2 regions of the Pseudomonas sp. DTU_2021_1001937_2_SI_NGA_ILE_001 genome follow, and region 1 is predicted to be linked to the other one. Evidence: predicted binding sites of a transcription regulator. Region 1 holds the regulator's gene; the other holds the start of a gene.
What was found. Region 1 encodes LexA, which represses DNA repair genes until DNA is damaged. Its sites were predicted from a motif close to CTGTNTNNNNANACAG; they were not measured.

Region 1 (5,547 bases):
TGGCATGCGCCTGGCCACGCATGCGCGCCAGCCGTGGCGAAGGGCTGACGTTCAGGCGCTGCGCAGCACTCAAGGCCAGTTCGGCGCTGGCGCGGTCGTTGCAAACCAGGCCCATGTCACAACCGGCTCCCAGGGCCGCCTCGATGCGGCTGGCCGCGTCGCCTGCCACGTGCGCACCCGCCATCGACAGGTCGTCACTGAAAATCATCCCGTCAAAACCCAGCTCGCCGCGCAGGATTTCCTGCAGCCAGCGCCGTGAGAAACCGGCAGGCTGGGCATCGACCTGCGGGTAGATGACATGCGCCGGCATCACCGCCGCCAGCTGACGACTCAGGCGCGCGAAAGGCACCAGGTCATGGGCACGGATGCTCTCCAGGCTGCGCTCGTCGGTGGGAATGGCCACGTGCGAATCGGCTTCGGCCCAGCCGTGCCCCGGGAAGTGCTTGCCGGTGGCGGCCATGCCCGCTTCGTTCATGCCGCAGATGAACGCGCCAGCCAGGCGTGCGGCATATTCGGGATCACCTTCGAAGGCACGGGTACCGACCACGGCACTGCGCCCGTGGTCCAGGTCCAGCACCGGCGCGAAACTCAAGTCGAGACCTACGGCCAGTACCTCGGTCGCCATCAGCCAGCCGCAGTGACGAGCCAGGGCTTCGGCATCAGGGCGATCAGCGATCGAGCGCATGGCAGGCAGACGCACGAAGCCTTGGCGCAGGCGCTGCACCCGCCCACCTTCCTGGTCCACCGCCAGCAGCAGGTCCGGGCGAATGGCGCGGATCGATGCGCTCAGCTCGCGGACCTGACGCGGATGCTCGATATTGCGGGCAAAGATAATCAGGCCGCCCACTTCGGGCTGGCGCAGTAGATGACGGTCTTCAGCGGTCAGCCAGGTACCGGCGACATCGACCATCAGGGAGCCTTGCAGGCCAGAACTCATAGAAAACACCTTGCCTTGGATCGAGCCGGCATGGTGCTTGATCCTGCGGCCCGGTGCAATGTGGCTTCAGGCCTTGGCGGCGAGCGCGGCGGGCGTCTTGTTGCGGGGTCTGAGTTGCGCGGACACCATGGAAGGCTCGGTCACACCACTCTCGGCACGCATGCCGGCGGCCAGGAACGGCACCATCAGGCGCATGACCTGCTCGATGGAGGTGTTCACCCCGAAATCATTCTCGGAAATCGCCCGCAGGGCCTTGATACCGGACATGCTGAACGCGGCGGCGCCCAGCATGAAGTGCACGCGCCAGAACAGCTCGATGGGGGGGATTTGCGGCGCGGCCTCGTTGACCAGTTGCATGTAGCGGCGGAACACCTTGCCGTACATGTCTTCCAGGTAACGACGCAGGTGCCCCTGGCTCTGGCTGAACGCCAGGCCCAACAGGCGCATGAAGATGGACAGGTCGTTGCCGCTGCGCGGCTGCACGGCCATGGCCTGCTCGACCAGGATACCCAGCAGTTCCTCAAGGCTCGGCTTGTGCTCGGGAAGACCCTGGCGACGCTCCAGCTCGCGCTCAAGACTGGCGCAGAACGGCCCCAGGAAGCGGGAAAAGACCGCCTGGATGAGGGCTTTCTTGGAACCGAAATGGTAGTTGACCGCTGCGAGGTTCACCGACGCCTTGCTGGTGATCAGCCGCAGGGAAGTCTCGGCGAAGCCTTTTTCGGCGAACAGCTGCTCGGCAGCATCAAGGATACGTTCTACGGTTTCCGACTGGGCCATGGCTCTCTGCCTGACAAAACAATCGTTTGAAACATACGTTTCAGCCCTGTCATTTGTCAAGCGGGGGTTCATTTTGTGGCTGAACAGTCACGCGTTCAAGCTGTCCCGACCAGCGCCCGTTCGGCACCTGCATCAAATCGGCGATTGCCAAGACGCAGCCACTGTATATAATCCCAGTCACTGTATAAAAAGACAGAGCGCACGAAATGATCAAACTGACGCCACGCCAGGCCGAAATCCTTGGCTTCATCAAACGCTGCCTCGAAGACAATGGCTATCCTCCTACCCGTGCGGAAATCGCCCAGGAACTGGGCTTCAAGTCTCCGAACGCCGCCGAGGAACACCTCAAGGCCCTGGCCCGCAAGGGCGCCATCGAGATGACCCCCGGCGCCTCGCGCGGCATTCGCATCCCTGGCTTCGAAGCCAAGCCCGACGACAGCAGCCTGCCAATCATCGGTCGTGTTGCCGCCGGCGCCCCCATCCTCGCCCAGCAGCATATCGAGGAGTCCTGCAACATCAATCCAACCTTCTTCCATCCCAGCGCCGACTACCTGCTGCGCGTGCATGGCATGAGCATGAAGGATGTCGGCATTCTCGACGGCGACCTGCTGGCCGTACACACCACGCGTGAAGCACGCAATGGCCAGATCGTCGTAGCCCGAATCGGTGACGAAGTCACGGTCAAGCGCTTCAAACGTGAAGGCAGCAAGGTCTGGCTGATTGCTGAAAACCCTGAGTTCGCCCCCATCGAGGTCGACCTCAAGGAACAGGAGCTGGTCATCGAAGGCTTGAGCGTCGGCGTCATCCGCCGTTAAGGAGACAGTCATGCAGTTCCATCCGGCCCCCAATACCCAATTACCGTTGTTCGAGGCGTTCTTGGCCCAACCCATGATCACGCCCCTTCAGGAGCTGCCGCCGGCCATGCGCGAGCCGTTGCCGGAGGTGTTCAGCGAGCTGTCATTGCGTGGTGCGGCCGGAAACTGCCTTGGTCTGCTGGCGCCCATCCTCCGGGAACTGAGCCAGGAGCAGGACGCGCGCTGGCTGACACTCATTGCACCACCGGCCAATGTGACACAGACCTGGCTGCGTGATGCCGGGCTGAACCGGGAACGCATCCTGATCCTGCGGCCACGCAGCAACCAGACCGCGCTGGACCTGACTCGGGAAGCCTTGCGCCTGGGGCGCAGCCATACGGTCGTCAGCTGGCTCAGCCCACTCAGCGCATCGGCACGCCAGCAGCTGACTGCGGCCGCACGAGACGGCGAAGCACAAAGCCTCAACGTCAGGCTGGGTTGAACGCCATCGAACCCTGCGCGCGGGGGTAGATGGACAGCGAAAGGTGAAAGCGAAACCGATCAGCGGTAACCAGCAGGCGTTACCGTTCTGATTGCAAGACACAGGCAACTCACCCTAATTGAGGGGACAAGCACCTGTCGAGAAACTGCCTGAACCAGCGCGCTGGGTTCAATGCAGGACGCGTGGACCTTCTTCTTCCTTTTCCAGCACGCCTTCGGCAAGGCGACCCGCCATCTGCACGCCCACGCTCAGCATGGCCTTGGCCACTTCCACGTGCTGACCTTGCAGAAACACCTTGGCATCTTCAGAAAAGTTGAGCGTGACCAACGAGCCTTCATCCTCGGCGCGTCGCAGTTCGATACGCCCGTCAGGAAGCTCGACAATTTCAAGAAAAGAAGTAGACATCAGTACAAATTCTCCGCGAAAGGCGGACATTGTAACAGTCTGGCCCTCCGCATACACCCACGCTTTTCAGAACTCGTTCATGCCCTGACGAAAACGCACCGCCAGTGACTTGATCGATTGCCGCCAGCCTTCCAGTTCCGCATGGCTCAGGCCTTGCTCAGGCTCCTCGTCATCCAGATTCACCGCCTGGATCATCGGCTGGGTCACATCGCCCTTGGGCTTGCTGGGTGCACGTGGCGGTCGGAACAGGTCGGCATGGGCATCGAGCAGTTGGCCCAGCCAGGTATGGCGGTTCTGCGCCAGCTCGATCAGTTCGGCCAGTTCAGGAATCGCTACGCTGTCCAGTACCTCGGGCGCCAGCAGCGTCTCGGCACGAGGCGCCCCGGCCTGAGGCAGGCGGTAGTAACCGGCGATTTCATGGCACAAGCCCAGCAGCGCACCATAGAGGTGGAACAGGACGGTTTCGCGACCGGCCTGCACCTGGGCCTGGGCATTCAGTGCCTGACCCTGCTCTGCCTTGCTCAAGGCTTCGAGGGCCAAACCGGCGAAGAAAATCTTCTGGTTGGTTCGGGTATACAACTCGTGGGCCATGCTGGCGCCTCCCTGAAACGATGAAACCGATTACCGGCCTTGGCCCCTGCCGACGCAGGGGCGTCGCCCTCAGCGCTTGTCTTCGACCTTCCAGGTTCCACCATCGTAGAACGCGCGCCAGCCGGTCGGCTTGCCGTCGACCTCGGTCTGCACATACTGCTCCTTGGTCTTGCGGCTGTAGCGCACCACCGACGGACGGCCATCTGGATCCTGGGCAGGCGCATCGCACAGGAAGTGATACTTGGGGTCGATTTCCTGCTTGTGCGGCAGCAGCTCGAGCACCAGCGGCGCTCGGGTCTCGCGGTTCTTGGGGAACTGGCTGGCGGCCAGGAACAGCCCTGAAGCACCGTCACGCAACACGTAGGTGTCGTCGACCTTCTCGCACTTGAGCTCCGGCATCTTCACCGGATCCATCTTCGGCGGCGCCGCATCGCCGTTCTTCAGCAGCTTGCGGGTGTTCTTGCATTCAGGGTTGGTGCAACCGAAGAACTTGCCGAATCGACCGGTCTTGAGCTGCATCTCGCTGCCGCACTTGTCACACTCCAGGCTCGGGCCCTCATAGCCCTTGATGCGGTAGCTGCCCTCTTCGATCTCATATCCCGAGCAGTCGGGGTTGTTGCCGCAGATGTGCAGCTTGTGTTTCTCGTCCAGCAGGTAGGCATCCATCGCCGTGCTGCAGATCGGGCAGCGATGCTTGCCGCGCAGCACCCGGGATTCGGACTCGCCCTCGTCGTCTTCGGCGATCTCGTCACCCGGCGTGAGGTTGACGGTGGCCTTGCAACGCTCCTTGGGTGGCAGGCTGTAGCCCGAGCAGCCGAGGAACACGCCGGTGGAGGCGGTACGGATCTGCATCGGGCGACCGCAGACCTTGCATGGGATGTCGGTCATCACCGGCTGGTTGGCGCGCATGCCGCCTTCCGGCGCCTCGGCGATCTGCAGCTTGGTGCGGAAATCGTCATAGAACTCGTCCAGCACGTTCTTCCAGTCACGCTCGCCCTGGGCCACGTCGTCGAGGTTTTCTTCCATGCCGGCAGTGAAGCCGTAGTCCATCAGGTTGGAGAAGCTTTCAGCCAGGCGCTCGGTGACGATGTCACCCATCTTCTCGGAGTAGAAACGGCGGTTGTGTAATGTCACGTAACCGCGATCCTGAATCGTCGAGATGATCGCCGCGTAGGTGGAAGGTCGGCCGATACCACGCTTTTCCATCTCCTTGACCAGGCTGGCTTCGGAATAGCGCGCCGGGGGCTTGGTGAAATGCTGGCTCGGGTCGAGGGCGAGCAGATCGAGCTTTTCGCCTTCGGCCATGTCTGGCAGCACACCATCATCACCGGGCTTGGCGATCTGCGGCAGCACCTTGGTGTAACCATCGAACTTCAGAATACGGCCCTTGGCACGCAGCTCGAAATCGCCAGCGGCCACCGCGACGGTGGTCGACAGGTACTGGGCCGGCGGCATCTGGCAGGCCACGAACTGGCGCCAGATCAACTCGTAAAGACGCTCGGCGTCCCGCTCCATGCCGGAAAGCTTGCTTGGATGGGTGT
Region 2 (5,547 bases), 790 kb from region 1:
GGCCGAGGGCCTGCAGGCGAGCGAGGCGTTGCGCATCGTCCGCGCCCTGGTGCAGCTCCACGGCCAGCCAGCAGCGCCCGGCGAACTGCTCGGCGACCCAGGCACCCTGGGCGTCATGGACCTCGCCGGCCGCGTCGGCTTCCGGCACCCACAAGGCCAGTACACCGTCATGCGGGCCTTGCAGATCGGCCTGGGCCAAGGCGTAGCAGCCCTTGCGGCTGCGCCGCCGGGCCAGGGTCACCAGGGCGCAGAGGCGTTGGTAGCCCGCCAGGTGTTCGGCCAGCAGCACCAGCTTGAGACCTCCGGCGAGGTTGACCTCGATGCCGGTGAGCAGCCGCACCCCGGCGGCCTTGGCGGCCTGCCAGGCGCGCACGATGCCGGCCAGCGAGCACTCGTCGGTGATCGCCAGGGCGGTATAGCCCAGTTGCGCGGCGCGTTCGAACAACTCCTGGGCATTCGACGCACCGCGCTGGAAGCTGAAGTTCGACAGGCAGTGCAGTTCGGCGTAGCCGCTCATGCGAACCAGCCCTGCACCTGCCAGGGGCCGTCGCGGCCAGCCTCGCGATAGGCCCAGCCACGCTGCCCGGCCGGGGTACGCACCACGTAGTAGTCGCGACGCACATCGTCACCGTCCCACCAGCCGGACTCGATGCGTTCCGGCCCTGCCAGCACCTCAAGGGCGGCCTGCGGCCAAGGCTCGGGAACCGCCAGCAGCCAACCGGGGCGTGGCGCGCTGGCCGGTGAGGGGGCGGCCACGGGGGCCTGGCTCCAGGACCGCTCCGGGCGGTGGTCGGCGCGATGCTGCAGTTCGTACACCGCCGCATCGCCCAGGCGGGCACGCAGGCGTTCGCGCAGCTGTTCCCAAGGCTGCGATTGCTGCGGGCGCTCGTTGAACAGCGGCTGATGCTGAGGGGTGAAGGCCGGCACCTGGTCGGCCAGCAGTCGGACCGCCAGCACCGGTGCCGCGAGTTGCAGGTTCTCCAGGCGGCCGCGGCTCAGTTCGAAGAGCATGCCAGCGTCACGCTCGGCACTGAGCAGACCGACCGGCACCTGGCTGTCGGGCAAGGCACGGTGTTGCAGGTACAGCACGAAGCGCTGCACGCCACAGTCGCGCCCGGCCAGCCAGGCGGCCAGGTCAGCGGTCAGGCGACGCAGTGGAAACAGCAGCGCCTGGTGCGATTCCACCTCGAAGTTCAGCTCGAGGCGTACATCGAAGACATCCGGTGGCGTGTAGAAGTCCAGGGCCATGGCCCGCTGGCCAAGCAGGCGGTCGAGTTGCACCAGCAGCTGTTCGGGAAAGCGCCGCGCCAGGCTGCTGCGCGGCAGGTCCATGACCTGCTGCAACTGGCGCAGCCCCATGCGCGCCAGGGCATTGGCGGTTTCTGCCGGCAGGCCGGCGCGCTCCACCGGCAAGCTGCGCAACAGCGGTCGCAACTGCGCGGTATCGAACACCGCCAGGCCGTCGCGGGCATTGGCCAGCACCCGTGCAGCGGCCGGGTTGGGGGCAGCGGTGATGCGATGGGCAAAACCCAGTTCGCGCAACTCGCTACGCAACCGCGCTTCGAGGCGTGGCCAGGGGCCGAACAGCCCCAGGCTGGATTGCACCTCCAACAGCAGGCAACGTGGGTAATGCAGGCTGACCTGGGCACTGAAACCATAGGCCCAGGCTGCCAGGAACTGCTGGCAGCGCTCGAGCTGCGCGTTGTCGTAATCGGCCGTCGCGAAACCGCTGGCCAGGGTCTGCGCGGCGGTCAGCGACTGCCCCGGCCGCAAGCCCAGGGCGCGGGCCGCCGGATTCACCGCTTGCAACACCCGGCGTTGCGCCGGCCCGCTCAGCAACACCAGAGGCTGAGCGGGGTCGTCACGCTGGCGCAACACGGCGTCCATGGCCAACTGGGGCAGCAGGATGCAGGCCCAGAGCATCGCCATGTCACTGCCAGCCCATGGCGATGGGCTGCTGCGCGGCCAGCCCGCCCCGGCACTTGAGCACTCGCAACTGCGCCGGGTTGCTCTCCAGGGCCAGACGCAGCGCGGCCGGCGAAGGGTTGCGTGATTCATGCAGGGGGCGGTAGGCGAACGCCAAAGTCTGGCCGCTTTCCGCTGCCACTTGCAGGCGTCGCAGGGCACGGTCGTCGGCCTGTTGCAACCAGCACAGCACCGCGCCGCAACTGCCCGAGCGCAGGCTCTGCTCGGCGGCCCACAAGGCATCGCGGCCCTCGGCCTGGATGATGCTCAGGTAGCGCAGGTCGACCTGCGCTGCCGCCCAGGCACGGGGGTAGGGCAGGTGCGGCGGGCCGACCAGCAGCACCCGCTCGGCGCGTGCCGTGAGACGTGCCAGGGTCGGCCACAACAGGCCCAGCTCGCCGATGCCCTGGGCCGCCACGAGAATCTCGCTGAGCGCTGCTGCCGGCCAACCGCCGCCGGGCAGGGCCCGGTCCAGGGCCGCGTGGCCGGTGGCAGGGTTGCTGGGGGCGTTCACTGGCATGGACTGGCCGCGCCAGATACGGCGGGTGTCGAGGAGGCTGTTGAGAGAAACGACTGCGGACATGAGGGTAGGCCAGAAAAACACTGTATCTACATACAGTATTTGTCTCATCGTCGAGATCGGTCAACCCCGCGCCGACCAATTGTATGGCCACGGGATATCAGCCAGCGTGGCGTGGCCGTACACTGCGGCGCTGGTATTTCCTCACTGGAGACGACTTCATGACTTTCGATGCACTGGCATTCACCCCCGGCCCGGCGCTGGCCGGTGGGGTGCTGATCGGCCTGGGCGCGGCGCTGTTCGTGGTCGCCAATGGGCGTGTTGCCGGTATCAGCGGCCTGCTGGCGGCGGTCTTCAAGCGCGGCGAGCCTGGCTGGGGCGAGAAGTTGGCCTTCCTGCTGGGCCTGTTGGCCGCGCCGCTGCTCTGGGGCTGGGTGGCGCTGCCACCCCAGCCCCATGTGACGGCAGGTCCCCTGGTCCTGGTGGTGGCCGGCCTGCTGGTCGGCCTGGGCACCCGCTATGGCAGCGGCTGCACCAGCGGCCATGGTGTGTGTGGCCTGTCGCGGTTGTCCGGGCGCTCGCTGGTGGCCACGCTGTGCTTCATGACCAGCGGCTTCGCCACGGTGTTCATCCTGCGCCACGTGCTGGGTGGGTTCTGACATGCGTGCACTCACCGGTTTCATCGCCGGGCTGCTGTTCGGCACCGGCCTGTTGCTGGCGGGCATGGCCGACCCGGCCAAGGTCCTGGCGTTTCTCGACCTGGCCGGGGCCTGGGACCCTTCGCTGGCGCTGGTCATGGCGGGGGCACTCGCCGCACTGATCGGTCCGATGACCTGGATCCGCCGCCGTGGTCGACCCTTGCTCGACGGTCCCTTGCACCTGCCAGAGCGCCGTGGCCTGGACCGGCGCCTGATGGGTGGCAGCCTGCTGTTCGGTGTCGGCTGGGGGCTGGCCGGGCTGTGTCCCGGCCCGGCCCTGGTCCTGCTGCCGGGCGGCCACTGGCAGGCCTGGCTGTTCATGGCTGCGCTGCTGGCCGGGATGAAACTCTTCGATCTTGTCCAGGCCAGGGCGGTCTGATTCGGTGTGCCGCGATGGTGCGCGGCTGCCTCGATACGAGGCAGCGCGCACATAAAAACCGCTCTGTCGGCAGGTAAAAATGTGCAGTCTGTACAGCTTTGAATGGTCGTTTCGCCTGCTTTCAGGCCGCGTTCGCGTCTGCTCAAAACTGGCCTGGCGATTGCTCAAGGGCTGGGTATCCCCATCCTGGAGCCTGGCCCATGAGTACACACGACGAGTTTCCTCTCTCTGAAGCGCCCCAGCATGCGCGCAAGGGCTTCATGCCCATCGCCATGGTGCTGTTCAGCTTCACCTTCTTCACCGGCACCATGTTCGCCGGTGGCAAGCTGGGCATGGCCTTCGATTTCACCGACATGCTGTGGATCGCAGCCATCGGCAACAGCCTGCTGGCCTTGTATGCGGCTGCCCTGGCGCTGATCGCGTCGCGCAGTGGGCTGAACACGGTACTGATGGGGCGTTTCTGCTTCGGCGAGTCCGGCAGCCGCCTCTCTGACTTCCTGCTCGGTTTCGCCGAGCTGGGCTGGTACGCCTGGGGCACCGCTACGGTGGCCATCGTGTTGGTAAAGATCCTCGGCCTGGCGTCAGACTTCACGGTGCCGCTGATGGTGCTGTTCGGCCTGGGCTTCAGCCTCACGGCGATCGTCGGCTTCAAGGGCCTGGACCTGCTGTCGCGGGTCTCGGTGCCGCTGATGTTCGTGCTGCTGGTGGTGTCGATGGTCATCGCCACCCGTCAGGCCGGTGGCCTGAGTGGCCTGCTTGCCGTGGTTCCGCATGAAAGCATGACCTTTTCGGCGGCGGTGACCATGGTCTTCGGCACCTTCGCCAGCGGCGCCACCCAAGCCACCAACTGGACACGCCTGTCGCGCAGCGGTCGGGTGGCCGTGGCAGCCAGCGTGGTCAGCTTTCTGGTCGGCAACGGCCTGATGGTGGTGGCCGGCGCCTGGTGCGCGATGGTCTACCAGCAGGCCGATATCGTCGAAGTGATGATCCTCCAGGGCCTGTCGTTCGCCGCCGTGGTGATGCTGTGCCTGAACCTGTGGACCATCCAGGGCCCGACCATCTACAACGTCGCCGCCGCCAGCTGCCACCTGCTGCGCAGCGAACGCCGGCGCACCGCGACGCTGGTGGCCGCAGCGGTGGGTATCGTGCTGGCCATTGGTGGCATGTATGAAATGCTCATTCCGTTCCTGGTGCTGCTGGGGTCGATCATTCCGCCGGTGGGCGGGGTGATCATGGCCGACTTCTGGTACCGCCATCGTGGTCAGTACCCGACCCTGGCCAGCGTGCGCCTGCCGCGCTATAACCTGCTGGGGCTGTTGGCCTATGCCGCCGGAGCACTGCTGGCCTGCCTGTCGCCGTGGGTCGCCCCGCTGGTGGGCATCGCCACTTCGGCACTGTGCTACATCGTGCTGCTGCAACTCAGTGGCCGCCGTCAGGCCCTGGCCACCGAGGCGGCGCAGTGAGCCTGAGCCTGGCCGAGATTCTCGCCTTGCCCGGCCTGCAGGAGATGACCCTGCGCGCCGGTGCCAGTGGCCTGCAACGCCGGGTGCGCTGGCTGTACGTGGCCGAGAACGAAGGCATCGCCGAATGGGTAATGGGCGGTGAGCTGGTGTTCATCACCGGCATCAACCACCCGCGTGGCGAGGCCAACCTGCTGAGCCTGGTAGAGGACGGCCACGCGGTGGGTATCGCCGGGCTGGTGATTCTCACCGGCGGCAGCTTCCTGGCCGCCATTCCGGCAGCGGTCATCGCCCGCGCCGAACAACTCGGTCTGCCACTGATCGAACAGCCGTATCTGTTGAAGATGGTCGTGGTCACCCATGTGATCGGCACGGCGCTGATCGAGATGGCGCAAGTGCGTCGCTCGCGGGACGACGTACTGGGCCAGTTGCTGACTGGCGATTATCCCAGCCTGGCCATTGCCCGGCAGCGCGCCGCACACCTGCAACTGGGGCTGGACAAGCCGCGGCGCCTGGCCGCGTTGC

Region 2: the regulator LexA is predicted to act here: its motif matches at 2,569-2,584, upstream of imuA (translesion DNA synthesis-associated protein ImuA).

The regions. Positions count from the first base shown of each region.
Region 1 covers NZ_CP135971.1:38,532-44,078, reverse strand. The annotation lists gene nagZ (beta-N-acetylhexosaminidase) at 1-925, opposite strand, end outside; gene RRX38_RS00190 (TetR/AcrR family transcriptional regulator) at 1,004-1,714, opposite strand; gene lexA (transcriptional repressor LexA) at 1,921-2,529, shown strand; gene sulA (SOS-induced cell division inhibitor SulA) at 2,540-3,010, shown strand; gene RRX38_RS00175 (hypothetical protein) at 3,179-3,415, opposite strand; gene RRX38_RS00170 (DUF6586 family protein) at 3,482-4,006, opposite strand; gene topA (type I DNA topoisomerase) at 4,076-5,547, opposite strand, start outside.
Region 2 covers NZ_CP135971.1:827,352-832,898, forward strand. The annotation lists gene RRX38_RS03695 (error-prone DNA polymerase) at 1-517, opposite strand, end outside; gene RRX38_RS03700 (DNA polymerase Y family protein) at 514-1,923, opposite strand; gene imuA (translesion DNA synthesis-associated protein ImuA) at 1,931-2,548, opposite strand; gene RRX38_RS03710 (YeeE/YedE family protein) at 2,707-3,144, shown strand; gene RRX38_RS03715 (DUF6691 family protein) at 3,146-3,562, shown strand; gene codB (cytosine permease) at 3,763-5,025, shown strand; gene RRX38_RS03725 (PucR family transcriptional regulator) at 5,022-5,547, shown strand, end outside.